Regions from separate parts of the Pseudomonas sp. NFXW11 genome, predicted to be linked through region 1. Evidence: predicted binding sites of a transcription regulator. Region 1 holds the regulator's gene; each other region holds the start of a gene.
What was found. The regulator sigma-54, encoded in region 1, starts transcription at its own class of promoters, with help from an activator protein. The targets are predictions, from matches to a motif close to ANTGGCATNNANNTTGCTNT.

Region 1 (9,670 bases):
ACAGCCCGCTGATGAATGGCAATACGCCTATCCTCGGTCTGGACGTATGGGAGCATGCCTACTACCTGCGCTATCAGAACCGTCGGCCGGAATACATCAGCGCCTTCTACAACGTCATCAACTGGCCGGAAGTTGCCCAGCGCTACCAGGCGGCGATGGCCTGATACCCCCTTTCATAACAAGACCTAAGGCCGAATATGGGCACTGAAACACTGGCGATCAGCAGCGGGCGGATGTTTCGTTATGCCTTCGGCTCGCTCTTGCTGCTGGCGGGCACTGCCTTGCTGGTGGCCCAGGGGTTGCACTGGCTGGACCTGGAGCCGCGACTGCTGCGGGCGTTGCAGGGTGGCTCGATCTGCGCCCTGGGTACGGCGCTGGGGGCGGTTCCGGTGCTGGTGATCCGCAGGATGCCCCTGGCCCTGAGCGATACCTTGCTGGGCTTTGGTGCCGGGGTGATGCTGGCGGCCACGGCGTTTTCGCTGATCGTTCCCGGCATCGCCGCAGCCCAGGGTCTGGGGCTGTCCGCCTGGGGCTCCAGTGGCCTGGTGTGCGCCGGCATCCTGCTGGGGGCCTTCTCCCTGTTCCTGGTGGATCGGAAGATTTCCAGCGCCAGTCCCGAAACCTTGATGGGCACGCCGGAGCATCCGCTCATCCCTCCGCGCATCTGGCTGTTTGTGTTTGCCATCATTGCCCACAACATTCCCGAAGGCATGGCGGTGGGGGTGTCGGCCGGTGGTGGCATGGCCGATGCCGACAGCCTGGCCATGGGCATTGCCCTGCAGGATGTGCCCGAGGGGCTGGTGATTGCGCTGGTGCTGGCCGGGGCCGGGATGTCGCGGGTCAAGGCGTTCCTGATCGGTGCCGCCTCGGGGCTGGTGGAGCCGGTATTTGCCTTGCTCTGTGCCTGGCTGGTGAGCCTGGCGGAACTGCTTCTACCGCTGGGCTTGGCCCTGGCGGCGGGTGCCATGCTGCTGGTGGTGACTCACGAAGTGATTCCCGAGTCGCGGCGCAATGGCCATGAGAAGCTCGCCAGCCTTGGCCTGTGCATCGGCTTCTGCCTGATGATGGTGATGGATACGGCGCTCGGCTGAGTGCCTGCTGGCCAGCAGCCCGGCCGGGCTTACTCGCCTTCGTCGAAGTAGTTGTTGATCAAGGCCACCAGCGCGTCCAGTGCTTCCTGCTCCTGCTCACCTTCGGTCTTCAGGTGGATCTTGGTGCCCTTGCCGGCCGCGAGCATCATCATGGCCATGATGCTTTTGCCATCGACCATGGACTCGGCCGTTCTACCGGCGCGGATCTGGCAAGGGAACTGCCCGGCCACGCCGACGAACTTGGCCGAGGCACGGGCATGCAGGCCCAGTTTGTTGATGATCTCGATTTCCAGAGCTGGCATCGCGGGGTAGATCCTTTCAGCTAAGGTCGCGGTGGCGAACCTGGACGTTCTTCAGGGTTTTTTGCAGGACCTGGCCCAGGCGTTCGGTCAGGTATACGGAGCGGTGGTGCCCGCCGGTGCAGCCAATGGCAATGGTCACATAGGCGCGGTTGCTGGCGGCAAAGCGTGGCAGCCACTTGAGCAGGTAGCTTTCGATGTCGTGGAACATCTCCTGGACATCCGGCTGCGCGGCCAGGTACTCGGCCACTGGGGCGTCGAGCCCGGATTGGGCGCGCAGTTCCGGCTTCCAGTAGGGGTTGGGCAGGCAGCGCACATCGAACACCAGGTCGGCGTCCACCGGCATGCCACGCTTGAAACCGAAGGATTCCACCAGGAACGCGGTACCGGGCTCAGGCTGGTTCAGCAGCCGCAGCTTGATGGTGTCGCGCAACTGGTAGAGGTTCAGATTGGTGGTGTTGACCTTGAGGTCGGCCAGATCGACGATCGGCCCCAGCAGTTTGGTTTCATCCTCGATGGCTTCGGCCAGGGAGCGATTGGCGCTGCTCAGGGGGTGGCGCCTGCGGGTTTCCGAGAAGCGCTTGAGCAGGGTTTCCTCGTCGGCATCCAGGTACAGCACATCGCACTGAATATGCCGACTGCGTACTTCCTCCAGCAATTCGGGGAAACGCGACAGATGGCTGGGCAGGTTGCGGGCATCGATGGACACCGCCACCAGCGGTTGTGCCAGCTCAGTGTGGATCAACGCGCGCTCGGCCAGTTCTGGTAGCAAGCCGGCCGGGAGGTTGTCGATGCAGTAGTAGCCGTGGTCCTCGAGAACATCGAGGGCGGTGCTTTTACCTGAGCCGGAACGGCCACTGACGATGATCAGGCGCATGGTTAATGACCGTTCTGCTCGTCCAGGACAACCTGATACAAGGCTTGGTTGCTGGTGGCGCTGCGCAGGCGATCACGGACTTCCTTGCGATCGAGCATGCTGGCTATCTGCCGGAGCAGCTCCAGGTGCGCATCGGTGGCGGCTTCCGGGACCAGCAGGACAAACAGCAGGTCGACCGGGGCGCCGTCGATGGCGTCGAAATCGATGGGTGCATCCAGGTGCATCAGGGCACTGATGGGCGATTCGCAGCCCTTGAGGCGGCAGTGGGGAATGGCGATGCCGTTGCCAAAGCCGGTGGAACCGAGCTTTTCACGGGCGATCAGGCTCTCGAAGACATCCTGCATCTCCAGATCGGGCACTTCACGGCTGATCAGGTTGGCAATTTGTTCGAGGGCGCGTTTTTTACTGCCGCCCGGCACGTTCACCAGGGAACGGCCGGGGGTCAGGATGCTTTCAAGTCGGATCATGGGAGGGGAGTGTTAGCGACCCGTGCCTTGGAGAAGGTGGAGTTGCTTTTCCTTATGCTTTTTCAGTTGGCGGTCAAGCTTGTCCGTGAGCAGGTCGATTGCGGCATACATATCGTCATGTTCTGCATTGGCGACGACCTCCCCACCGTGGATGTGCAGGGTGGCTTCGATTTTCTGCTTCAGCTTCTCGACAGCCATGGTGACCTGCACATTGGTGATCTTGTCGAAATGGCGCTCCAGCCGGTCGAGTTTCTCGCCGATATAGACGCGCAGAGGTTCGGTCACTTCGAGTTGGTGTCCACTGATGTTGACTTGCATACAGCTTCTCCTTCGTTGCCAGTGCATAAAGCGGCAGGCTGGTTTGCCTGCCCCTGAAACGCTGTGGCGAGCCCGGTGCCTACATCAACCGCTTGCGTTCGCTGGACGGCGCGATCCCGAGGGACTCGCGGTACTTGGCGACGGTGCGGCGGGCTACCTGAATGCCTTGTGCCTCCAGTAAACCAGCGATCTTGCTGTCACTCAACGGCTTTTTCTGATTTTCCGCAGCCACCAGTTTCTTGATGATTGCGCGGATCGCGGTGGACGAGCATTCACCGCCTTCCGAGGTGCTGACGTGGCTGGAGAAAAAGTATTTCAGTTCATAAATACCCCGTGGGGTATGCATGTATTTCTGCGTGGTGACCCGGGAAATGGTCGACTCGTGCATGCCCACCGCCTCGGCGATGTCGTGCAGGACCAGGGGCTTCATTGCCTCATCGCCGTACTCGAGGAAGCCGCGCTGGTGTTCGACGATCTGGGTGGCGACCTTCATCAGGGTTTCGTTGCGGCTCTGCAGGCTCTTGATGAACCAGCGGGCCTCTTGCAACTGGTTGCGCATGAAGGTGTTGTCGGCGCTGGTGTCGGCCCGCCGGACGAAACCGGCGTACTGGGCATTGACCCGCAGGCGCGGCACCGATTCCTGGTTCAGCTCCACCAGCCAGCGCTCGTTGTCCTTGCGTACGATGACGTCCGGCACCACGTATTCCGCTTCACTGGATTCGATCTGCGAACCCGGGCGCGGGTTGAGGCTCTGCACCAGTTCGATAACCTGGCGCAGCTCGTCTTCCTTGAGCTTCATGCGGCGCATCAGCTGGCTGTAGTCGCGGCTGCCCAGCAGGTCGATATAGTCGTTGACCAGGCGCTGGGCCTCGGCCAGCCAAGGGGTCTTGGGCGGCAGCTGGCGCAATTGCAGGAGCAGGCATTCGCCCAGGTTGCGGGCGCCGATGCCGGCCGGTTCGAATTGCTGGATGCGGTGCAGGACGGCTTCGATCTCGTCCAGCTCGATGTCCAGTTCCGGATCGAAGGCTTCGTGGATTTCCTCGAGGGTTTCGTCGAGGTAGCCCTGGTTGTTGATGCAGTCGATCAGGGTCACGGCGATCAGCCGGTCGGTGTCCGACATGGGCGCCAGGTTCAGTTGCCAGAGCAGGTGGCTCTGCAGGCTCTCGCCAGCGGAGGTGCGGGTGGTGAAGTCCCACTCGTCGTCATCGCTGCTGGGCAGGCTGCTGGCGCTGGTCTGGTAGACGTCTTCCCAGGCGGTGTCCACCGGCAGTTCGTTGGGGATGCGCTCGTTCCATTCGCCGTCCTCGAGGTTGTCCACCGTGGGGGCGGTTTCCTGGTAGGAGGGTTCCTGGATTTCGGTGTTGGGCTTGGACTCGGTGTTGTCGGCCAAAGGGTCGCTGTTGTCGAAGTCGTCGCCTTCTTCCTGGCGTTCGAGCATCGGGTTGGACTCCAGGGCTTCCTGGATTTCCTGTTGCAGGTCCAGGGTCGACAATTGGAGCAGGCGGATGGCCTGTTGCAGCTGCGGTGTCATCGTCAGCTGCTGGCCCATTCTGAGGACTAGCGATGGTTTCATGGCAGGGGCTTAACACCTTATTTGCCGGCGCACATGCGCCATCCACTACAGGGCGCCGGAGCGCCAAACATAAGCAAATTATATGCCTGAAACTGAAGTGTTTGCCTAGAGCGCTGTAACAATAAACTTTGTGGGGTTTTACTGTTCCTGCGCCCTGGCGTGCAGCCCAACACCTCAGGCGTTACAGGCGGAACTCATGGCCCAGATAGACTTCCTTGACCAGTTCATTGGCCAGGATGGTTTCGGAGTCGCCCTCGGCGATCAGTTGCCCGTCGTTGACGATATAGGCGGTCTCGCAGATGTCCAGGGTTTCCCGGACGTTGTGGTCGGTGATCAACACCCCGATGCCCTTGGCCTTGAGGTGGTGGATGATCTGCTTGATATCGCCGACCGAGATCGGGTCCACGCCGGCGAAAGGTTCGTCGAGCAGGATGAACTTGGGCGCGGTGGCCAGGGCGCGGGCAATTTCCACGCGGCGGCGTTCACCACCGGACAGGCTCATGCCGAGGTTGTCGCGGATGTGATTGATGTGGAATTCCTGCAGCAGGCTTTCCAGCTCCTGGCGACGGCCGGCCTTGTCGAGCTCCTTGCGGGTCTCGAGGATGGCCATGATGTTGTCGGCCACCGACAGCTTGCGGAAGATCGAGGCTTCCTGGGGCAGGTAGCCGATGCCGGCGCGGGCGCGACCGTGCATTGGCTGGTGGCTGACATCCAGGTCGTCGATCAGCACGCGACCCTGATCGGCCTGGACCAGGCCGACGATCATGTAGAAGCAGGTGGTCTTGCCGGCGCCGTTGGGGCCGAGCAGGCCGACGATCTGGCCGCTGTCGATGGACAGGCTGACATCACGCACGACCTGGCGGCTCTTGTAGCTCTTGGCCAGGTGCTGGGCTTTCAGAGTTGCCATTACTGGGCCTTTTGCTCGTCGGTTTTCTTTTTCGGCTGGATGACCATGTCGATCCGCGGACGCGGAGCGGTGACCGAGTTACCGTTGGCGCGACCGGCGTTGGCCACTTGCTTGACGGTGTCGTAGACGATCTTCTCGCCTTCGGTGGTGTTGCCGTCGTTGATCACCTTGGCCTTGTCGATCAGTACGATGCGGTTCTGCTGGGCATGGTACTGGATGGTTACGGCATAGGCCTGGACCGGCTTGGGGTCGGTCTGCTTCTGCAACTGCTCGAAATAGGCCAGGTTGCCCACCGAGGTCACCACGTCGATTTCACCGGTCTTGGAGCGGGTGATGGTCACGGTGTTGCCGGTGATCTTCATCGAGCCCTGGGTGATGATCACATCGCCCTTATAGGTGGCCACGCCGTTCTTGTCGTCGAGCTGGGCGTCGTCGGCCTGGATGCGGATCGGCTGTTGGCTATCGTTCGGCAGAGCCCAGGCGCTCACGCTTCCCAGTGCTGCGCCCAGACTGAGCAAAATAGGGAGGGTTTTAACGAGCCTCATACTGTCCTCTTACGTTCGATAGCAGGTTCATCCTGCCGTCTTTCAAATACGCTTTCATTCCCTTGGCAGTGGTCACGCCGTCGGCGCCGTCGATTCTAACGGCTTGCTCGGTCTGCGCATATTGCTTCTGCGGGAATACTGTCATGCGGCTGGTGGTGATCAGCAGGTTGCGGTTGTGCTCGTCGGTGCGGGAAACCCGTACCGAGTCGATCAGCTCGACCTCGGTGCCGTCCGGATTGACCTCGCCGCGCTCGCTCTGCACATGCCAGGGAAAGGTGGTGCCGCGGTACATCTGCAAGTCTGGCTTGGTCAGCAGGGTCACTTCGCTGGCCTTGATGTGCTCGACCTTGTCCGAGGTCATTTCGTATTGCAGCTTGCCGTCGGGCAGGTACTGCACGCTGCGAGCGTTGAGCACGAAATAGTCGATGGCGTTTTCATCGACCTGCACCACCGGCTTGTCGAGGAAGCGTTCGGGGCTGATGTTCCAGTAACCGACCGCCGCGAACAGCAGGGCGATGATCCCGAAGACCAGAATGTTGCGAATCTTTTTGCTTAGCATGGTCTGGCTCTATAAATAAGCGGCGTTGGCTGCGTCCAGGCGACCCTGGGCTTGCAGGATCAGCTCGCAGAATTCGCGGGCGGCGCCTTCGCCGCCACGGGCTGCGGTGATGCCGTGGGCGTGCTCGCGAACAAAGCGGGCGGCGTTGGCCACCGCCATGCCCAGGCCTACGCGGCGGATCACCGGCAGGTCAGGCAGGTCGTCGCCCAAATAGGCAACCTGTTCATAGCTTAGGCCCAGTTGGGCAAGAAGCTGGTCCAGGACCACCAGCTTGTCTTCACGGCCCTGGAACAGGTGGGGAATGCCGAGGTTCTTGGCCCGACGCTCCACCACCGGAGTCTTGCGTCCGCTGATGATCGCGGTTTGCACCCCGGCCGCCATCAGCATCTTGATGCCCTGGCCGTCGAGGGTGTTGAAGGTCTTGAATTCGCTGCCGTCTTCGAGGAAGTACAGGCGCCCGTCAGTCAGTACGCCATCGACGTCGAACACCGCCAGCTTGATGTTTTTACCGCGTTGCAGCAGGTCGGCACTCATTACATCACTCCCGCGCGCAGCAAGTCGTGCATGTTCAAGGCTCCAATCGGCCGATCATCCTTGTCCACCACCACCAGGGCGCTGATTTTATGGTCTTCCATGATCTTCAGGGCTTCGGCGGCCAGCATATCGGCACGGGCGGTCCTGCCATGAGGGGTCATCACCGAGTCGATGCTGGCCTGGTGGATGTCGATGGCGCGGTCCAGGGTACGACGCAGGTCGCCGTCGGTGAAGATTCCCGCCAAACGGCCGTCGGCCTCCAGGATCACGGTCATGCCCAGGCCCTTGCGGGTCATTTCCATGAGCGCGTCCTTGAGCAGGGTGCCGCGCTGCACCTGCGGCAACTCGCTGCCTTCGTGCATCACGTGTTCCACCTTGAGCAGCAGGCGGCGGCCCAGGGCGCCACCGGGGTGCGAGAAGGCAAAGTCTTCGGCGGTGAAGCCGCGGGCTTCCAGCAGGGCCACGGCCAGGGCATCGCCCATTACCAGGGCAGCGGTTGTGGAAGAGGTCGGGGCCAGGTTCAGCGGACAGGCTTCATGCTCGATATGGGCATTGAGGTTGACGTCGGCGGCCTTGGCCAGCGGTGACTCGGGATTGCCAGTCAGGCTGATCAGCTGGATGCCCAGGCGCTTGATCAGCGGCAGCAGGGTGACGATTTCGTTGGTCGAACCGGAGTTGGAAAGGGCCAGGATCACGTCATCGCGGGTAATCATGCCCATGTCGCCGTGGCTGGCTTCGGCCGGGTGGACGAAGAATGCCGTGGTTCCGGTGCTGGCCAGGGTGGCGGCAATCTTGTTGCCGATATGCCCCGACTTGCCCATGCCGACCACTACTACGCGGCCCTTGCTGGCCAGAATCATCTCGCAAGCGCGTACGAAATCCGCGTCGATATGGGGCAGCAGGCCTTCTACTGCCTGCAGTTCGAGGCGGATGGTGCGTTGTGCTGATTGAATCAGGTCGCTGGATTGGCTCATGTCTGAAATCGTATAGCCCGATGAAAAGGCGGCGATTATAGCGGTAATGAACAAATCCCTCACGCAAGTTCGTCAGCCTTTGTCGAAGGGGCCACAGCATGGCCGGGCTTTTGCCTGTCCTTAACCTGAACGTTGCTAGGGTCACCCTTGGGGGCTCCGTATCAGCAGTGATATAGTTCGCCGCCAGTTCGGCCTGCCCAGGCACCTACTCCCGGCAGGGAGCCCAGCGTCCGAGTGTTAGGCTGCATCGCAAGGAGTTTAGATGAGTGCCGATAACGCCTACGCGGTCGAGCTGAAGGGAGTGACCTTCAAGCGCGGTGCGCGGAGCATTTTCAATAACGTGGATATCCGTATTCCGCGGGGCAAGGTCACCGGCATCATGGGGCCTTCCGGCTGCGGGAAAACCACCCTGCTGCGCTTGATGGGCATGCAACTGCGGCCCAACAGCGGCGAAGTGTGGGTCAACGGCCAGAATTTGCCGAAGCTCTCGCGCAGCGACCTGTTCGACGCCCGCAAGCAGATGGGCGTGCTGTTTCAGAGCGGTGCGCTGTTCACCGACCTGGATGTCTTCGAGAACGTGGCCTTTCCGCTGCGGGTGCACACCCAGCTGCCGGAAGAGATGATTCGCGACATCGTCCTGCTCAAATTGCAGGCCGTGGGCCTGCGTGGCGCGGTCGACCTGATGCCCGACGAGCTGTCCGGCGGCATGAAACGCCGGGTGGCGCTGGCCCGGGCCATCGCCCTGGACCCGCAGATCCTCATGTACGACGAGCCTTTCGTGGGCCAGGACCCGATCGCCATGGGCGTGCTGGTGCGCCTGATCCGCCTGCTCAACGATGCCCTGGGCATCACCAGCATCGTGGTGTCCCACGATCTTGCAGAAACCGCGAGCATTGCCGATTACCTCTATGTAGTGGGCGATGGCCAGGTATTGGGGCAGGGCACGCCTGAAGAGCTGATGGATTCCGATAACCCGCGTATCCGTCAATTTATGCAGGGCGATCCCGACGGCCCGGTACCGTTTCACTTTCCAGCGACGGATTACCGCGCAGATCTTCTGGGGAAGCGCTGATGCGCAAAATATCGCTAATCGAGAGGGTTCGCCTCTTCGGTCGCTCAGGCATCGATGTCCTGGCGGTACTGGGGCGTTCCAGCCTATTCCTGTTTCATGCGCTGTTGGGGCGCGGCGGCATCGGCGGCAGCTTCGGCCTGCTGGTCAAGCAACTGCACTCCGTGGGCGTGATGTCCCTGGTGATCATCGTCGTGTCCGGGGTCTTCATCGGCATGGTGCTGGCGCTGCAGGGCTTCAATATTCTCTCCAGCTACGGCTCGGAGCAGGCGGTGGGGCAGATGGTCGCCCTGACCCTGCTGCGCGAACTGGGGCCAGTGGTCACGGCGCTGCTGTTCGCCGGGCGTGCCGGTTCGGCGCTGACCGCAGAGATCGGCAACATGAAATCCACCGAGCAGCTCTCCAGCCTGGAGATGATCGGGGTCGACCCGCTCAAGTACATCATTGCCCCGCGCCT
Region 2 (9,670 bases), on a different contig from region 1:
CTGCACATGCACCCAGTCCTGGTACAGGTCGATGGCCAGGGAGTACTCCGGCATGTCGGCGTCATACACCCGGTAGCACTCGACGCCCTCGCGCTTGGCCCATTTGCCCAGCTGCTTGAGGTTCTTCTGCAGGCGGTTGGCGAACATCTGCCCGCCTTCGCTGAGGCGTGCCTGTTCAACCACAGGAGCAGGTGCCGGGGCCGGCTTGATCGGGTTACCATTCTTGTTGTACTGGCGCTCTTGCGGTGCGGCATCGGCCTGGCTTTCAGCCTGGGCCTGAGCCTGCTCGCGCTCGAGCTGGCGCTGTTCCGGGGTGCGCCGTTCGCCGGTGACGAACTGATCCGGCAACACCTTGATCAACAGCAGCTTGCACGGCAGCGCGCCGTTCCAGAAGGCGTACTGCTTATGGCTGCGAATGCCCATGCGCTTGCCCAGGTCCGGGGCGCCGGTGAACACCGCGGCCTCCCAGTTCAGGCAGGCCTGGCGCAGGCGTTCACCGAGGTTCTGGTAGAGGTACAGCAGGCTGGCTTCGTCACCCAGACGCTCGCCGTAGGGCGGGTTGCAGATCACCAGGCCTTTCTGGTTCTGGTCCGGGCGCGGCTCGAACGTGCCCACCTCGCCCTGGTAGATCTTGATCCAGTCGCTCAGGCCTGCGCGCTCGACGTTATTGCGCCCCGGCTGGATCAGCCGCGGATCGGCTTCATAACCGCGAATCCACAACGGCGGCTTGGCCAGGCCGGCCTGGGCCCGGGCCTGGGCTTCGTCATGCAGCTTGCGCCACAGCGCCGGCACGTGGCCGAGCCAGGCGCTGAAGCCCCATTGCTCGCGCTTGAGGTTGGGGGCGATATCGGCGGCGATCATCGCCGCTTCCACCAGGAAGGTGCCCACGCCGCACATCGGGTCGGCCAACGCCCCGCCCTGGGCGGCGATCCGCGGCCAACCGGCACGGATCAATACCGCTGCGGCGAGGTTTTCCTTGAGTGGCGCAGCGCCCTGCTGCAGGCGATAGCCGCGCTGGTGCAGGCTGTGGCCGGACAGGTCCAGGGACAGGATGGCTTCGCCGCGGTCCAGGCGCAGGTGGATGCGCAGGTCCGGGTTGAGCTTGTCTACCGACGGCCGCTCGCCGCTGGGGGTGCGCAGCTTGTCGACAATGGCGTCCTTGACCTTCAAGGCGCCGAAGTGGGTGTTGTCGATACCCGAACCATGGCCGCTGAATTCCACCGCCAGGGTGCCGTCGGCCAGCATATGGTCCTGCCAGTCGACATCCAGCACGCCGTTGTAGAGGTCTTCGGCGTTTTTCATCGGGAAGCGCTTGAGCACCAGCAGCACCCGGTTGGCCAGGCGCGACCACAGGCACAGGCGATAGGCCGTCTCCATGTCGGCCAGGCCGCGTACGGCAGAAGTGTGTTCACGCGCCTCATCAAGGCCAAGCCCGACGGCTTCCTCGATCAGCAGGCCCTCGAGGCCTTTGGGACAGGTGAGGAAGAGTTCGTAACGATCCGACATGGGAATACCAGGGCCTTTGGCAATAAGTGAACGGGCAACGCATTGCCCGCTCGGTTTTCAATCAAGCGCTTTTCTTCAAGAACGCTCGTGTGGCACGAAACTGTGCCGTCCCACCCCGACCAATGCGCTTTTTTGCAGGGCAAAAGAGCTTAGAGGTCGGGACAGATAAAAAAGTCAGGGCAACAAAATGACATAAGTCGACCCTTCGTCGAATAGTAGTTGAGTGCAACCGTTCGACATTCTCACTAAAGCATTAACCTCATCATCTAGTCAGAGGCTTGGCACTGCGGGCCTTGCATGACAAAGCCGATACAGAACCGCTCCCGGCTTATGGCCTGGACAGCATTATCGTTACGTCCTTATGACAAAACGATCATTCACTTGCTGTGACCTATTGGTTAGAACTCAACACAGGTTGGCGCCGCAACGGTGTCAACATCAAGGCTCGCCACGCCGGCAGCGAGCACCAACGGCAGAGACAATCTGCCCGACCTCAGAAGAAGGTCGACGGGACATATGACAGTCAACAAGTGAGGGAAACACCCTATGAGAAGACTAAAGCGTGATCCGTTGGAAAGAGCGTTTCTACGCGGTTATCAGTATGGCGTTAATGGCAAGTCCCGTGAGCTTTGCCCATTTACTCTACCGTCGGTACGCCAAGCCTGGATCAATGGCTGGCGCGAAGGACGCGGCGACAACTGGGACGGTATGACAGGCACTGCGGGCATCCACAGACTCAACGAACTTCGCGCTGTCGGCTGATCAGGGCACATTCCGACACCTAAAACTTGAATAGATGACAACTTAACCACGCACGCCCCATCCGGGCGGCGGGCTTCGGCCCAGGGGCTCCTTCGAGGAGCCCTTTTTTATGCCCGCGTACTGTTCTGCCCCTCTCAGCCCATCGCCGCGATGGCATCCACCGACTCGCGAATCAGCGCCGGGCCCTTGTAGATAAAGCCCGAGTACAGCTGCACCAGGCTGGCACCGGCGGCGATTTTCTCAGCCGCATGCTGACCTTCGGTGATGCCGCCCACGGCAATGATCGGCAAGCGCCCGGCCAGCTCGGCCGCCAGCACCTTGACCGTGTGAGTGCTCTTGTCGCGCACCGGGGCACCGGACAGGCCGCCCGCCTCCTCGCCATGCTCCAGGCCTTCGACGCCTTCGCGGCTGAGGGTAGTGTTAGTAGCGATCACCGCGTCCATGCCGGTTTCCAGCAGGGCCCGGGCCACTTCCTGGGTTTCCTCGTCGCTCATGTCCGGGGCGATCTTGATCGCCAGGGGCACGCGCTTGCCGTGGATCGCGGTAAGTTCCTGCTGGCGCTGGCTCAAGGCCGACAGCAACTGCTTGAGCGAATCGCCGAACTGCAGGCTGCGCAGGCCCGGGGTATTGGGCGAGCTGACGTTGACCGTGACATAGCTGGCATGGGCATAGACCTTGTCCAGGCCGATCAGGTAGTCGTCCACCGCCCGCTCCACCGGGGTATCGAAGTTCTTGCCGATATTGATCCCCAGCACGCCCTTGTATTGCGCGGCCGCAACCCGCGCCAGCAGGTTGTCGACCCCCAGGTTGTTGAAGCCCATGCGGTTGATGATGGCTTGTGCCTCGGGCAGGCGGAAGATTCGCGGCTTGGGATTGCCCGGCTGCGGACGCGGGGTGACGGTGCCGATCTCGACGAAACCGAAGCCCAGCTGGGCGAAGCCGTCGATGGCCGCGCCATTCTTGTCCAGGCCGGCCGCCAGGCCCACCGGGTTGGCAAACTCCAGGCCCATGACCTTGACCGGCAACGGCGCCGGGGCCTTGCACAGCAGACCGTTGAGCCCCAGACGCCCGCCCGCGCCGATCAGGTCCAGGGACAGATCGTGGGAGGTTTCCGGGGAGAGTTTGAACAACAGCTGGCGGGCCAGGGTATACATGGGCGGGGTGAACTCGGTTGGCGGCGAAATTAGGCGCCGATTATAGCCGCGCCCGGGGCTTGCAGGCGAGGCGCAGAATGAAATCCCGGGCTCGCTGGCATATGCCTTGCACCGCTCGCCGCATCAGACCCGGGCCAATGGCGGCCCGGGCCTCAGGACAACGGCGTCGGCATCCGCCCGGGCTCTGCTCGGCAGCGGGTACGACGCTTTTTCATCCAAGGTGCCCCCATGAGCGAACGCCCCCACAACCCCCTGGCCTGGGTCCACGGCAGCGATGCCCCGGAAAAGTCCACGCTCGACCTGGGTTTCATGGCCCTGACCGATTGCGCCTCGCTGGTGGTGGCCGCCACCCAGGGCTTCGCCCAGCCCTACGGCCTGACCCTGAACCTCAAGCGTCAGAGCTCCTGGGCCAGCCTGCGGGACAAGCTGGCCAGCGGTGAACTGGATGCCGCCCACAGCCTCTACGGCCTGATCTACGCCGTGCACCTGGGCATCGGCGGCACCAGCCCCTGCGATATGGCGGTGCTCATGGGCCTGAACCAGAATGGCCAGAGCATCAACCTGTCCCGGGAACTGCAAGCGCTCAAGGTGACCACTCCTGAAGCACTGGACCGTCACGTGCACCAGAGCCGGGCACGGCTGACCTTCGCCCAGACCTTTCCCACCGGCACCCACGCCCTGTGGCTGTACTACTGGCTGGCCAGCCAGGGCATCCACCCGCTGCGGGATGTGGACAGCGTAGTGGTGCCGCCGCCGCAGATGGTCGAGCACCTGCAGGCCGGGCGCATCGACGGTTTCTGTGTCGGCGAACCCTGGAGCGCCAGCGCGGTGCGGCAAGGCCTGGGCTTCACCCTGGCCACCAGCCAGGCGATCTGGCCCGACCACCCGGAGAAGGTCCTGGGCTGCACCCGGGCCTTCGTCGAGCAATACCCCAATAGCGCCCGCGCCCTGGTGATGGCGATCCTCGAAGCCAGCCGCTTTATCGAACAGAGTACGGAAAACCGCCGCAGCACCGCCCGCCTGCTGAGCGCCGCCGACTACCTGGACGCGCCATTGGACTGCATCGAGCCACGGCTGCTGGGGGACTACGACGATGGCCTGGGCAACCGCTGGCAGGACCCCCACGCCCTGCGCTTTCACCAGCAAGGCGCGGTCAACCTGCCCTACCTGTCCGACGGCATGTGGTTCATGACCCAGTTCCGCCGCTGGGGCCTGCTGCGCCAAGACCCGGACTACCTGGGCGTGGCCCGCCAGGTGCAGCAGCTTGAGCTGTATCGCGAAGCGGCCTCGGCCCTGGGTATCGCCGCCTGGGGCCAGGACATGCGCAGCAGCCAGCTGATCGACGGCAAGGTCTGGGATGGCTCGCAACCGGCTGCCTATGCCCGCAGCTTCCACCTGCATGCCCTCAACGACACGCCTTCCCTTGTCGCCCAGCGCTGACCGGAGCCCGCGAACATGCTGCGTATCCTGCTGATCAACGACACGGCGAAGAAAGTCGGCCGGCTCAAGGCTGCCCTCAGCCAGGCCGGTTTCGAGGTGATCGACGAATCCGGCCTGACCATCGACCTGCCAGGCCGCGTCGAAACGGTGCGTCCGGACGTGATCCTGATCGATACCGAGTCACCCGGCCGCGATGTCATGGAACAAGTGGTGCTGGTCAGCCGCGACCAACCCCGGCCCATCGTGATGTTCACCGACGAGCACGACCCCCAGGTAATGCGCCAGGCGATCAAGTCCGGGGTCAGTGCCTACATAGTCGAGGGCATCCAGGTACAGCGCCTGCAAGCGATCCTCGACGTGGCCATGGCGCGCTTTGAAAGCGACCAGGCGCTGCGCGCGCAACTGCAGGCCCGGGACCAGCAACTGGCGGAGCGCAAGCGCATCGAACTGGCCAAGGGCTTGCTGATGAAGATGAAGGACTGTGACGAAGAACAGGCCTACACCCTGATGCGACGCCAGGCCATGAGCAAACAGCAGAAGCTGATCCAGGTGGCGGAACAGATCATCGCCATGCAGGAACTGCTGGGCTGAGCGCGCCGCGGATTGGCGCGGCTCTTGCTATCCCATCCACACCGGTAACCAACGGCGGTTGCCCACCTACGACAAAGACGTCGCGCCCCCTGCTCGCCCACCGCGAGCCGGGTGCCGACGTTTTTTGCGTTTTGGCCCCATTGAACGGGGTCGGTGGCGCGGCCGTGGCGGCGCTCCACCTGCAGGCTCAAGACGATTCCAACGACTCTTATCAGCTGAGGTGCGCGATGAATTCAAGCTTCTGGAAATCCGGCCACACCCCGACCCTGTTCGCGGCCTTCCTGTATTTCGACCTGAGTTTCATGGTCTGGTACCTGTTGGGCCCCCTGGCGGTGCAGATCGCCGCCGACCTGCACCTGAGCACCCAGCAACGCGGGCTGATGGTGGCCACGCCGATCCTCGCCGGGGCAGTGCTGCGCTTCATCATGGGCCTGCTGGCCGATCGACTGACGCCGAAGAGCGCCGGCCTGATCGGCCAGGTGATCGTCATCGGCGCGCTGTTCGGCGCCTGGAAACTGGGCATCCACAGCTATGAACAGGCCCTGCTGCTGGGGCTGTTCTTGGGCATGGCCGGGGCCTCCTTCGCCGTGGCCCTGCCCCTGGCCTCGCAGTGGTACCCGCCACAGCACCAGGGCAAGGCCATGGGCATCGCCGGGGCCGGCAACTCCGGCACCGTGTTCGCGGCCCTGATTGCCCCGCTGCTGGCGGCGGCCTATGGCTGGAGCAATGTGTTCGGCTTCGCCCTGATCCCCTTGCTGCTGACCCTGGCGCTGTTCGCCTGGCTGGCGCGCAACGCGCCCGAACGCCCGCGCGCCAAATCCATGGGCGACTACTTCAAGGCCCTGGGGGACCGGGACAGCTGGTGGTTCATGTTCTTCTACAGCGTGACCTTCGGCGGCTTCATCGGCCTGGCCAGCGCCCTGCCCGGCTACTTCAACGACCAGTACGGCCTGAGCCCGGTGACTGCCGGCTACTACACCGCCGCCTGCGTCTTCGGTGGCAGCCTGATGCGCCCCCTGGGCGGCGCCCTGGCGGACCGTTTCGGCGGTATCCGCACCCTGCTGGCGATGTACAGCGTGGCGGTGCTGTGCATCGCCATCGTGGGTTTCAACCTGCCCAGTTCCTACGCCGCCCTGGCCCTGTTCGTGTGCACCATGCTGGGCCTGGGTGCCGGCAATGGTGCGGTATTCCAGCTGGTGCCCCAGCGCTTTCGCCGGGAAATCGGGGTGATGACCGGGCTGATCGGCATGGCCGGCGGCATCGGCGGCTTTGCCCTGGCCGCGGGCATGGGCGCAATCAAGCAGAGCACCGGCAGCTATCAACTGGCGCTGTGGTTGTTCGCCAGCCTCGGGGTGCTCGCCTGGTTCGGCCTGCATGGGGTCAAGCGTCGCTGGAGAACCACCTGGGGCTCGGCGGCCGTGACTGCGGCACGGGTCTGAGCGCGTTATGGGTCTGCAACTGAGCCACGCCCAGGCCAGCGCCATCGGGCCACGGAGCGAGAACCAGGACGCCCTGCGCCGGGTCACCCCGGTGCCGGAGCTGGCGGCGAGCAAGGGCCTGCTGTTCGCCATCGCCGACGGCGTCAGCCAATGCGCCGATGGCGGCCTGGCTGCACGCTCGAGCTTGCAGGCGCTGGCCCTGGACTACTACGCCACCCCGGAAACCTGGGCCGTGGCCGAAGCCCTGGAACGCCTGTTGGTGGCACAGAACCGCTGGCTGCAGGCCAACGGCGGCGGCCAGCCCCTGCTCACCACCCTCAGTGCCCTGGTGCTGCGCGGGCGGCGCTTCACCCTGGCCCATGTCGGCGACTGCCGGGTCTATCGCTGGCACCTGGGGCAGTTGCAACGCATCAGCGAGGACCACGTCTGGGAGCAACCGGGCATGCAGCACGTACTCAAGCGCGCCCTGGGCCTGGACCAGCACCTGATCGTGGACTTCCTCGACGGCGAACTGCGCCAGGGCGAAAGCTTCCTGCTGCTCAGCGACGGGGTCTGGGCCACCCTGGGCGACAGCGCCATCGCCGCCATCCTGCGGGACCAGCCTGAGCCGGACAGCGCGGTCAACACCCTGGTCAGCGCGGCGCACCTGGCCGGCAGCCAGGACAACGCCAGCGCGTTGCTGGTACGGGTCGAGCAACTGGGCGAAGAAAGCATCGGCGATGCCCTGCTGCACCTGCAGCAGTGGCCCTTGCCGCCGCCCCTCAAGCCCGGGCAACGCTTCGAGGGCTGGCAGGTGGAGGCGCTGGTCAGCCACAGCCAGCAATCCCTGCTGTACCGGGTACGCGATGAACAGCAACAGGCCTGGCTGCTGAAAACCCTGCCCGAAAACCTGCGTGACGACTTGCCCGCCTGCCAGGCGCTGCTCTCCGAGGAATGGCTGCTGCGGCGCATCGCCGGCCGGCACTTTCCCCAGGTCCATGGCGGCAGCGGGCGCCAGTACCTGTATTACCTGATGCGCGAATACCCCGGCCGGACCCTGGCGCAACTCTTCCAGGCCCAGGGCCCGCTGCCCCTGGACCAGTGGCAGAGCCTCGCCGAGCGCCTGCTGCGGGCCATCGGCCTGCTGCATCGGCGGCAAATCCTGCACCGCGACCTCAAGCCGGAAAACCTGCTGCTGGGGGACGACGGCGAACTGCGGGTGCTGGATTTCGGCCTGGCCTACTGCCCCGGGTTGTCGGCGGACCCTTCGCACCTGCTGCCCGGCACCCCGAGCTTTATCGCGCCGGAAGCCTACAACGGCGAGCCCCCGAGCCCTCAACAGGATCTCTATGCGGTGGGCGTGAGCCTGTATTTCCTGCTTACCGGGCACTACCCCCACGGCGAGATCGAAGCCTTCCAGCGCCCGCGCTTCGGCGTGCCGGCCAGCCCCGGACACTATCGCCCGGACCTGCCGGAATGGCTGGAACAGAGCCTGGAATGCGCACTCGACAGCAACCCGGCACAACGCTATGAAACCGCCGAGCAATGGCTGCTGGTGCTGGAACAGGGCGAGCGCCGCAGCCTCAGCACCCGGCCACGGCCCTTGCTGGAGCGCGAACCGCTGAAGACTTGGCGCGGCCTGGCCCTGGCGGCGCTGTTGCTCAACCTGGTGCTGCTGGTACTGCTGCTGCGTTGAATACGGCGCCGAAAAAGTGCGGCCTGCCTTGAATCGGTGCAACACGCAGTGCCTGGGCCGCGAAATCACCCGGCAAAGCCCACTGAAACCAGGGTTCGGGCAACTTGGCACAAGCGCTGCATTGTTTCCTGCAACAGACATCAAGCCTGGCCTTCAACGACGAAGACAGGCTTCCCGAGAGAACGGGATCGGACAAAGGCGTCCTCGTCAGGCCACTGACGGGACGCCTTTTTTGTTTGCATGAATTTTGTCGAGCCAGGCCTCACTGCCGCGCCTGGACTCCGGAGAAGCCCATGAAGAAACTCAAGCTGGTGATGATCGGCAACGGTATGGCCGGGGTCCGCACCCTGGAAGAGCTGCTCAAGCTCAGCAGCGACCTGTACGACATCACGGTCTTCGGCGCCGAGCCCCACACCAACTACAACCGCATCCTGCTGTCGCCAGTGCTGGCCGGCGAGCAGACCTTCGAGGACATCGTCCTCAACGACCTGGACTGGTACCTGGACCACGACATCAAGCTGCTGCTCAACCGCAAGGTGGTGGAGATCGACCGCATCCGCCGCCGGGTGATCGCCGAGGATGGCAGCGAAGCCGAGTACGACCGCCTGCTGATCGCCACCGGCTCCACACCCTTTATCCTGCCGATTCCCGGCAAGGACCTGCAGGGCGTGATCGGCTACCGCGATATCGCCGACACCCAGGTGATGATCGACACCGCCAAGACCCACACGCACGCGGTGGTGATCGGCGGCGGCCTGCTGGGCCTGGAAGCCGCCAACGGCCTCAAGCTGCGAGGCATGGACGTGACCGTGGTGCACCTGGGGGAATGGCTGCTGGAGCGGCAGCTGGACCAGACCAGCGGCCAGTTGTTGCAAAGCGCCCTGGAAAGCCGCGGGCTGAAGTTTCGCCTCAGCGAACAGACCCAGGCCCTGATCGATGCCGGCAATGGCCGGGTCGGCTCGGTGCAGTTCAAGAATGGCGAGATCATTCCTGCCGACCTGGTGGTGATGGCCGCCGGCATCCGCCCCAACACCGAACTGGCGGAACGCGCCGGCCTGCCCTGCAACCGCGGCATCCTGGTCAACGACACCCTGCAGACCTAT
Region 3 (9,670 bases), on a different contig from region 1:
GCGATCGGTGAGCTTGCTGGGCAGCGACAGGCGACGCTGATTGAGCAGCACCATATCGTTGTGCGCCACAGTGGTACGCACTGGGTCCTGAGCCCTTGACGCCCACATCGGCCGCTGGCCATTGACCCGACTCAACGGGCCATCCTGGGCGGTGGTACCGGCGGCAATCGGGGTCGGCGTGGCGACCGTCGCCGCAGCAGGCGTCGAGCCATCCGCCGGACGGCTCGGCTGATTCTTCATCATCTGCCGCACCAGCACATTGGCCAGGCCGATACCGCCGCCCTCGCGGGACAGCGAGACCGCCAACTGCTGGTCGTACATATCCTGGTACTGCTTGGCCGCCGGGGTGTTCAGCGGATTGTCCTGGGCCAGCACATCGGTGGCCTTGCGCATGGACTTGAGCATCTCGTTGATAAACAGCGACTCGAATTCCTGCGCCACTTTGCGCACGTTGGCTTCGCCGTTCTTGTCACCCACCTTGAGTTGCTGCAGGCGATTGAGGTCGGCGTAGGATCCGGAGTCGCCGCTGGCGGTCAGGCCGCTCTTACGTATATCCATGGTCACGGTCAGGGCCCTCAGATCACTATCAGGTCGGCCTGCAAGGCGCCGGCCTGTTTCAAGGCTTCGAGGATCGCCATCAGGTCGCCGGGAGCAGCGCCCACCTGGTTCACCGCACGGACGATTTCATCCAGCGTGGTGCCCGGGCCGAACTTGAACATCGGCTTGGCTTCCTGCTGGGCATTGACCCGTGAGCGCGGTACCACGGCAGTCTGGCCGTTGGACAGCGGGCCGGGCTGGCTGACGATCGGGTCTTCGGTGATGGTTACGGTCAGGCTGCCGTGGGTCACCGCTGCCGGCGACACCTTGACGTTCTGGCCAATCACTATGGTGCCGGTACGGGAGTTGATGATGACCTTGGCCACCGCCTGTCCCGGATCGATTTCCAGGTTCTCCAGGATCGACAGGTAGTCCACCCGCTGGCTTGGGTCCAGCGGCGCGGTGACCCGAATCGAACCGCCGTCGATGGCCTGGGCCACGCCCGGGCCGAGCATGTCGTTGATCTTGTCGACGATGCGCTTGGCGGTGGTGAAGTCGGAACGGTTGAGGTTCAGGGTCAGGCTGTTGCCCTGGTTGAAACCGCTGGGCACGGCACGCTCCACCGAGGCGCCACCGGGAATCCGTCCAGCCGACGGCACGTTGACGGTGATCTTCGAACCGTCGCGCCCCTCGGCATCGAAACCGCCCACCACCAGGTTGCCCTGGGCGATGGCGTAGACGTTGCCATCGATACCCTTGAGCGGCGTCAGCAACAGGGTGCCGCCGCGCAGGCTCTTGGAGTTACCGATGGACGACACAGTGATATCCACCTGCTGCCCCGGCTTGGCGAAGGCCGGCAGGTCGGCACTCACCGAAACCGCGGCGACGTTCTTCAGCTGCACGTTGCCCGATCCCGGCGGCACCTTGATGCCGAACTGCGACAGCATGTTGTTGAAGGTCTGCAGGGTGAACGGGGTCTGGGTGGTCTGGTCGCCGGTGCCATTGAGCCCGACCACCAGGCCGTAGCCGATCAACTGGTTGGAACGCACGCCGGAAATGCTGGCGATGTCCTTCAACCGCTCGGCCTGGACGCCAAGGGAAGTGGACAGCAACAAGGCAGCCGCCATCAGGTGCTTGAAGTTAAACATGAGGCTTCTCATCACCTAGAAAGGGAACAGCGGGCTGAGGAAGAAACGGTCGAACCAGCCAGGCTGGTTGGCATCGGCGAACGAGCCGGTGCCCGAATAGGTGATGCGCGCATCCGCCACCCGGGTCGAGGACACGGTGTTGTCCGTGGCGATGTCATCGGCCCGTACCAGGCCGGCAATACGTACCAGCTCATCGCCGGTATTGAGGGTCATCCACTTCTCGCCGCGCACAGCAATAATGCCGTTGGGCAGCACGTCGGCCACGGTCACGGTGATCGAGCCAGTCAGGCTGTTGCTTTGAGCCGCCTTGCTGTCGCCCTTGGTGGCGCGGTTGCCGCTGTAGCCGGCATTCAGGCTCAGGTCGCCGCTGCCCAACGGGTTGTTGGTATTGGGCACGGCACCAAACAGCGAAGTCAGGCCGACGCTGTTGGTACTGGTCTTGGTCAGGGCCGAGTTGGCGCCCTTGCTGGCCGCCGTACGCTCGTTCAGGGTGATGGTGATAATGTCACCGACCCGGAACGCCTTGCGGTCACCGTACAGGTTCTGCTCGAAACCGGCCTGGTAGATCGAACCGTTGTTGGCCGCTGAAGGCAGCGGCGTGCGCGGCAGCACCGGGGCGTAATAAGGGTCATTGGGCTTGGGTGGCGGGGCGACACAGCCCGCGAGCACGACACTCCCACCCAGCGCTAGAACACACATAAACCGATTCATGACCCTTCCTCACGATGTTGCCGGTGCGCCACTTGCTACCCGTGGCGCCCTCAAGACTTGATTACAGCTTCTGCGTTACGAACGAGAGCATCTGGTCAGCGGTGGAAATCACCTTGGAGTTCATCTCGTAGGCGCGCTGAGTGGTGATCATGTTGACCATCTCTTCAACGGTGCTGACGTTGGAGGCTTCCAGGGTGTTCTGCAGCGTGGTGCCGAAACCGTTGAGACCTGGAGTACCGATCTGCGGCGCGCCGCTGGCGGCGGTTTCCAGGAACAGGTTGTTGCCCAGGGCCTGCAGGCCGGCCGGGTTGATGAAGTCAGCGGTCTGCAGGTTGCCGATCACCTGGGAAGCCGGGTTGCCGGCAACGGTGATGGACACGGTGCCGTCCTGGCCCACGGTGAAGGTCTGCGCATTGTCGGGGACGACAATGGCCGGCTCCAGGGCGAAACCATTGGCGGTGACGATCTGGCCGTTGGAGTTCAGGTGAAAGGTACCGTCACGGGTGTAGGACGTGGTGCCATCGGGCTGCAGGATCTGGAAGAAACCACGGCCATTGACGGCCAGGTCCAGCGGCTGCTGGGTGGTCTGCAGGCTGCCGGCGGAAAAATTTTTCTGGGTGCCGACGATGCGCACACCGGTACCGACCTGCAAGCCGGACGGCAGTTCGCTGTCCTGGGTCGACTGGGCACCGGGCTGGCGCTTGATCTGGTACAGCAGGTCCTGGAACTCGGCACGATCACGCTTGAAGCCTGTGGTCGAGACGTTCGCCAGGTTGTTGGAAATCACACTCAGGTTGGTGTCCTGGGCGGACAGACCGGTTTTGGCAACCCATAGAGCCGGAAGCATTCGATTCTCCTCTTGCGCCTGTTTTACGGCGCCAGGTACTGGTAATTAGCTGATCTGCAAGACCCGAGCCATGGCCTGGTCGTCTTCTTTGGCGCTGTTCATCATTTTCACGTGCAGCTCGAACTGCCGGGACAAGGCCAGCACCGCGGTCATCTCATCCACGGCATTGACGTTGCTCGACTCGAGGAAGCCGGAGACCAGTTGCACATTGGCGTCGGCCGGGGCCGGCTGGCCGTCCTTGGTTTTGATCGAACCGTCGAGCCCCTTGCTCAGGTTCTTGATGTCCGGATTGACCAGCTTGATGCGATCGACCTCGGCCATCACCCGCGGCCCCTCGCCCATGGCGCGGATGCTGATGGTGCCGTCCTGGCCGACTTCGATCTGCTGCTCCGGCGGCACGGCGATCGGCCCGCCATTGCCCATCACCGGCATGCCGTTGCCGGCACGCAATACGCCCAGGGCATCGACATTCAGGCTGCCGGTGCGCACATAGCTTTCGCTGCCATCAGGACTCTGCACGGCGATCCAGCCCTTGCCACTGACAGCCACATCCAGCTCACGACCGGTTTGCACCAGCGAGCCCGGAGTGAAATCCGTCGCCGGACGCTCGCTCATGGCAAAGGCCCGCGCCGGAAAACTGTCACCGAACACCGGCATCGCCCGAGCCTGCTCCAGGTCCCGCTGGAAACCGTTGGTGGAGATGTTCGCCAGATTGTTGGCATGGGCCTTTTGCGCCAGAGCGTTCTGGCTGGCACCGGTCATCGCCACATATAGGTACTTGTCCACAATCGTTCCTCATCTGCCGGGCGTTTGCCGCCCCACGCGGTAGTGGGCAAGGCCTAAGCAATTTCTGCACCAACTTTAACCGCCGGCAATGCGCGCCATGCCGGCCGGGACTCTGGCGCCATCCAGACACTTTTTGCGGCGGCCAAAGAGACGAAAAAACGGCGGACTTATGCCGCAAACGGCAAGTCTCGGTCGCGGCCTGCAAAAGTGCCGGTCGGAAATCCGCGAACTGTGAACGGATCTTGCTAGGACTCGCAGATGCGCCAGAACAGCGTGACTTCAGTTTGCTTCACACTGGCCGACACTTAAGCCAGTGATTGCCTAGGAGAGCCCCTGTGAACCTGTACCTCAATCAGTTGGCCAAGACCGCTGATTTCAAGGAAGCCATCTATCGCGGATCGGTCTTTCTCGACACCCAGTTGAACACCGCCAAGGAACTCTGCGGCTTCGCCAAGGAAAGCATCACCGCGGCCTTCGATGGCGAAACCAACCACCAGGCACTGCACCGCATGATGCCGGTCGAGGAGTTCGTTGCGAGGGTCACTCGGCTCAAGGGCCAGTTCACCAACAGCCAGCGGGTCAAGGACCTGATCCTGGGTTTTATTCACGAGATCAACCTCGACCCCCGGGAATACATTTTCGACGTGCCGCGCCTGCGGGTGGTGCCCAACTACGACTACCTGCACGCTGGCGTCAGCTACGCCTACAAGCCTCATCGCGACAGCTGGTACGGCAGCGTCGACTGCCAGATCAACACCTGGATGCCGGTCTACACCATCAGCCCGGACCAGACCATGATGATCAACCCCGGCTACTTCGAAAAACCCGTGCCCAACACCTCCAGCGAATGGAGCCTGAACGACTGGATCAACAACCAGCGGCACAAGGCCAAGGACAACCTGACCGAAGAAGTGCGAGTGCACCCGGTGCCCTTGGGGGAGATCGACGACTCGGCGGAAATCCGCATCGCCGGCAACAGCGGCGAGATGCTGACCTTCTCCGGCTCGCACCTGCACGGCACGGTGGCCAACCATACCGAACACACCCGCTTCAGCGTGGACTTCCGCCTGATGCACCTTGACGACCTGCAGCACCACCGTGGAGCCCCCAACGTCGACAGCGCCTGCCCGGACGTCGGCGCCGGCTTCAAAGACTATTTCCACGCCCACGACTTCTCGAATTTCCAAGGATTCAAACCATGACCAAACGTCGCCTGACCCCCGCTGAAGCCGAATACAACGCCACCCGCGCCGGGGTTCTCAAGCGAGTCGATGCCGAGTACGTGGCCGACGCACCGTTCGTGTTCGCCAACCGCATCAACGTCACTGCCGCGCTGTCGCGCATGGAGCTGTTCAAGAAGGTCATGGATATCCCGGGCGCGATCGTCGAGTGCGGCGTGTACAAGGGCAACTCGCTGATGCTCTACATGCACCTGTCGATGATTCTCGAACCCTATGCCATCAACCGTTCGATCGTCGGCTTCGACACCTTCGAGGGCTTCACCAGCATCAACAAGGACGAAGACCCGGCCGACATCAACGAAAGCATGTTCTCCGACACCGACCAGTCGCTGATCCAGGACATGATCGATGCCAACGACCTGCTGCGTCCGGTCAATCGCATCCCGCGCTGCGAGCTGGTCAAGGGCGACATCTGCAAGACCGTGCCGGAGTTCGTCAAGTCGCGCCCGGACCTGGTGGTGGCCATGCTGATCCTCGACACCGACCTGTACGAACCGACCAAGGTGGCCCTGGAAACCTTCCTGCCGTACATGCCAAAAGGCGCCATCGTGGTGCTGGACGAAGTCGCCTACCGCAACTTCCCGGGCGAAACCAAGGCCCTGCGCGAGGTGTTCGACATGAACAAGATCGAACTCAAGCGCCTGCCTTTTGACTCCTGCGTCGGCTACTTCCATATCTGAAGCCACGCCATAAAGCGCCAAACAAAAAGCCCCGCCTGAACCGCGGGTTTTTTTTCATTCGGCGGCGTCCTTGCCGACCTCGTACTGGCGCAACTTGTTGGCGATGGTGGTGTGGGACACCCCCAGGCGCTTGCCCAACTGCCGGCTGCTGGGGTGCTCGGCATACAGGCTTTCCAGCACCGCTTTCTCGAAGCGCCCGACAATCTGCTCCAGGCTGCCATCCAGGGAGAACTCGCCCAGGGGCTGGCGCGCGCCGTAGTCCGGCAGGCGAATATGCTCGGCCTTGACCGTGCCGCCATCGCACAGCGAAACCGCCTGGAACAGTACGTTCTCCAGTTGCCGCACATTGCCCGGCCAATGGTAGTGACTGAGGCGCTCCATGGCCGCCGGCGCCAGGCGCGGCAACGGGCAGCCGATTTGCCGGCTGGCCTGGTCGAGGAAATGCTCCACCAGCGGGGTCAGGCCATCGAGGCATTCGCGCAGCGGTGGAATATGCAGGGACAGCACATTGAGCCGGTGATACAGGTCCTGGCGGAATTCGCCCCGGGCACAGAGCTCCGAGAGGTCCACCTGGGTGGCACAGATCACCCGCACATCCAGGTACACCTCCTCGTCGCTACCCACCCGACGGAAGCAGCCGTCCTGCAAGAAGCGCAGCAGCTTGACCTGCAGCCGCGGGCTCATCTCCCCTACCCCATCGAGAAACAGGGTGCCGCCGGCGGTCAGCTCCAGCAGCCCGAGCTTGCCTTCCGCCCGCGCCCCTTCGAAGGCTCCCGGGCCATAGCCGAACAGCTCGGTCTCGGCCATGGATTCCGGCAGCCCGGCACAGTTCAGGGCCATCAACGGCGACTGTCCACGGGGGCTGGCCAGGTGGCAGGCGCGGGCCAGCAATTCCTTGCCGGTGCCGGTCTCGCCCTCGATCAGCAGCGGTGCATCCAGAGGCGCCATGCGCCGTGCCTCGCGCACCACCGCGGCCATCACCCTGGAGCTCTGGAAAATGCTGTCGAAACCGCGCAGCTCTTGCTTGCGCACATTGTAGATACGCTCCCCGACCCGATCCGCACGATGCAGGGTCAGCACCGCGCCGGCCATGGCCTCGCTGTCATCGTGCTCGGATTGCAGCGGCGCGATGTCCGCCAGGAATACGTCGCCCTTGACCTTGACCCGCAGCCCGTTGATCCGCGACTGGTTGGCCCGCACCAGCTCCGGCAGGTCGAAATCCTCGGCATAGCGCGACAGCGGAATGCCCGGCACTTCGTCCACCCGCACCCCCAGCAACTGCGCCGCAGCGCGGTTGGCGGCGACTATGGAACCGCCCATGTCAATCGACAGCACCGGGAATTCCAGGGCCCCGAGCAAGGCATTGAGTTCCATGTGCCGGCGTTCGCTGGGCATCAGCCCGACCCGCTTGACCCCGAACACCCCGGCGATGGATTCAAACTTCGGCCGCAGGGCCTGGAACTGCAGGTTGATCAGGTTCGGACAGAACAGATAGATGGCGTTGCCATGCTCGCCGCCCACCTCGCCCCGGGCCACGTTGATGCCGTACTCCACCAGCAGGTTGAGAATGTCGCGCAGGATGCCGATGCGGTTCTGGCAGTGGACTTTGATACGCATAAAGAAAGGCCCGGTACGGAAAATGGAGGGCATAAACGCCGCCAGGCGACGCTTTCGACATGGGCGCTTGCCAACTTTTTGCTGGCTGGCGCAGATAATCGTCAAGATTATGTGACAGGAAATGGCTTTTTCAAACCTTGGAACCACAACAATCGGGCGCTTTCGGCGAAAACGTAACGATTAGTTTACGAATAAGCGCCCAATGGCCCTGCTACAGGCGGGGCCAACTGCTGCAAAGCGTCGCACCCCGGGGTATCAATGGGGTCATTCATAACAAGAACGCATCCCCTGGCAGGAGAGCAGCATGAAGCAGACGCAGTACGTGGCCCGCGAGCCCGACGCGCAAGGTTTTATCCACTACACCCCCGAAGAACACGCGGTGTGGAACACCCTGATCACGCGCCAGATGAAAGTCATTGAAGGCCGGGCCTGCCAGGAGTACCTGGACGGCATCGAAAAACTCGGCCTGCCCCACGATCGCATCCCGCAACTGGGTGAAATCAACCAGGCCCTCGGGGAAACCACCGGCTGGCAAGTGGCCCGGGTTCCGGCGCTGATTCCCTTCCAGACCTTCTTCGAATTGCTGGCCAGCAAGCAGTTTCCAGTGGCCACCTTTATCCGCACCCGGGAAGAACTGGACTACCTGCAAGAGCCGGACATCTTCCACGAGATCTTTGGCCACTGCCCGCTGCTGACCAACCCCTGGTTCGCCGAATTCACCCACACCTACGGCAAGCTCGGCCTGCAAGCCACCAAGGAAGAGCGGGTGTACCTGGCGCGCCTGTACTGGATGACCATCGAATTCGGCCTGATGGAAACCCCGGCCGGGCGGCGCATCTACGGTGGCGGCATCCTGTCCTCGCCGAAGGAAAGCGTCTACAGCCTGTCGGACGAACCCGAGCACCAGACCTTCGACCCGCTGGAAGCCATGCGCACGCCCTATCGCATCGACATCCTGCAACCTGTCTACTTCGTGCTGCCCAACCTCAAGCGCCTGTTCGACCTGGCCCATGAGGACATCATGGCCCTGGTGCACCAGGGCATGCAGCTGGGCCTGCACGCACCCAAGTTTCCGCCAAAACCCAAGGCGGCCTGAGCAGGCCGCCCTCGCGGGCGGCTGCGAAAAATAGTAACGTCCAACAAGAATTACATTCAGGAATCCACCATGACCGCCTTGAACCAAGCCCATTGCGAAGCCTGCCGTGCCGATGCCCCACAAGTCAGCGACGAAGAACTGCCGGTACTGATCCGGCAGATCCCCGACTGGAACATCGAAGTTCGCGATGGCGTGATGCAACTGGAAAAAGTCTTCCTGTTCAAGAACTTCAAGTTTGCCCTGGCCTTCACCAACGCCATGGGCGAAATCTCCGAGGCCGAAGGCCACCACCCAGGCCTGCTCACCGAATGGGGCAAGGTTACCGTTACCTGGTGGAGCCACTCGATCAAGGGCCTGCACCGCAACGACTTCATCATGGCCGCCCGCACCGACGAAGTGGCCAAGACCGCAGAAGGACGCAAGTAATGCATTTCGATGCCATCGGCCGCGTACCCGGCGACCCGATCCTCGGCCTGATGGAGGCCTATGCCAATGACCCCAACCCGCGCAAGTTCGACCTTGGCGTGGGGGTCTACAAGGACGCCCAGGGCCTGACTCCGATCCTGCAGTCAGTCAAGCTGGCAGAGCAGCGCCTGGTGGATCGCCAGGCCACCAAGACCTACATCGGTGGGCACGGCTCCCCAGCCTTCGGCCAGTTGATCAATCAACTGGTACTGGGCAGCGAATCGCCGCTGATCGCCGAGCAACGCGCCGGCGCCACCCAGACCCCGGGCGGCACCGGTGCCCTGCGCCTGGCGGCCGATTTCATCGCCCACTGCCTGCCGGGCCGTGGTGTATGGCTGAGCAACCCGACCTGGCCGATCCACGAAACCATCTTCGCCGCGGCCGGGGTCAAGGCCAGTCACTACCCCTACGTGGGCAGCGACAACCGCCTGGACGTCGAGGCCATGCTGGCGAGCCTGAACCAGGTACCCGAGGGCGATGTGGTGCTGCTGCACGCCTGCTGCCACAACCCCACCGGCTTCGACCTCAGCCATGCCGACTGG

Region 2: J4P02_RS10705 (CmpA/NrtA family ABC transporter substrate-binding protein) is a predicted target of sigma-54. The motif match lies at 3,516-3,535, and genes of this name have one in related genera.
Region 3: J4P02_RS08580 (flagellar basal body rod protein FlgF) is a predicted target of sigma-54. The motif match lies at 4,073-4,092, and genes of this name have one in related genera.

What each region holds. Positions count from the first base shown of each region.
Region 1 is NZ_JAGEKI010000013.1:42,129-51,798, forward strand. It holds gene J4P02_RS19835 (superoxide dismutase) at 1-164, shown strand, start outside; gene J4P02_RS19840 (ZIP family metal transporter) at 198-1,091, shown strand; gene J4P02_RS19845 (HPr family phosphocarrier protein) at 1,121-1,393, opposite strand; gene rapZ (RNase adapter RapZ) at 1,410-2,267, opposite strand; gene ptsN (PTS IIA-like nitrogen regulatory protein PtsN) at 2,270-2,734, opposite strand; gene hpf (ribosome hibernation-promoting factor, HPF/YfiA family) at 2,747-3,052, opposite strand; gene J4P02_RS19865 (RNA polymerase factor sigma-54) at 3,132-4,625, opposite strand; gene lptB (LPS export ABC transporter ATP-binding protein) at 4,807-5,532, opposite strand; gene lptA (lipopolysaccharide transport periplasmic protein LptA) at 5,532-6,077, opposite strand; gene lptC (LPS export ABC transporter periplasmic protein LptC) at 6,064-6,636, opposite strand; gene J4P02_RS19885 (KdsC family phosphatase) at 6,646-7,170, opposite strand; gene J4P02_RS19890 (KpsF/GutQ family sugar-phosphate isomerase) at 7,170-8,144, opposite strand; gene J4P02_RS19895 (ATP-binding cassette domain-containing protein) at 8,407-9,216, shown strand; gene mlaE (lipid asymmetry maintenance ABC transporter permease subunit MlaE) at 9,216-9,670, shown strand, end outside.
Region 2 is NZ_JAGEKI010000005.1:262,230-271,899, forward strand. It holds gene rlmKL (bifunctional 23S rRNA (guanine(2069)-N(7))-methyltransferase RlmK/23S rRNA (guanine(2445)-N(2))-methyltransferase RlmL) at 1-1,506, opposite strand, end outside; gene rmf (ribosome modulation factor) at 2,053-2,268, shown strand; gene J4P02_RS10700 (quinone-dependent dihydroorotate dehydrogenase) at 2,403-3,422, opposite strand; gene J4P02_RS10705 (CmpA/NrtA family ABC transporter substrate-binding protein) at 3,651-4,862, shown strand; gene J4P02_RS10710 (ANTAR domain-containing response regulator) at 4,878-5,453, shown strand; gene J4P02_RS10715 (nitrate/nitrite transporter) at 5,681-6,892, shown strand; gene J4P02_RS10720 (protein kinase domain-containing protein) at 6,900-8,567, shown strand; gene nirB (nitrite reductase large subunit NirB) at 8,861-9,670, shown strand, end outside.
Region 3 is NZ_JAGEKI010000004.1:146,108-155,777, reverse strand. It holds gene flgJ (flagellar assembly peptidoglycan hydrolase FlgJ) at 1-558, opposite strand, end outside; gene J4P02_RS08595 (flagellar basal body P-ring protein FlgI) at 576-1,685, opposite strand; gene flgH (flagellar basal body L-ring protein FlgH) at 1,701-2,396, opposite strand; gene flgG (flagellar basal-body rod protein FlgG) at 2,458-3,243, opposite strand; gene J4P02_RS08580 (flagellar basal body rod protein FlgF) at 3,289-4,029, opposite strand; gene J4P02_RS08575 (hypothetical protein) at 4,365-5,231, shown strand; gene J4P02_RS08570 (class I SAM-dependent methyltransferase) at 5,228-5,950, shown strand; gene J4P02_RS08565 (sigma-54-dependent transcriptional regulator) at 6,005-7,567, opposite strand; gene phhA (phenylalanine 4-monooxygenase) at 7,872-8,663, shown strand; gene J4P02_RS08555 (4a-hydroxytetrahydrobiopterin dehydratase) at 8,733-9,089, shown strand; gene J4P02_RS08550 (amino acid aminotransferase) at 9,089-9,670, shown strand, end outside.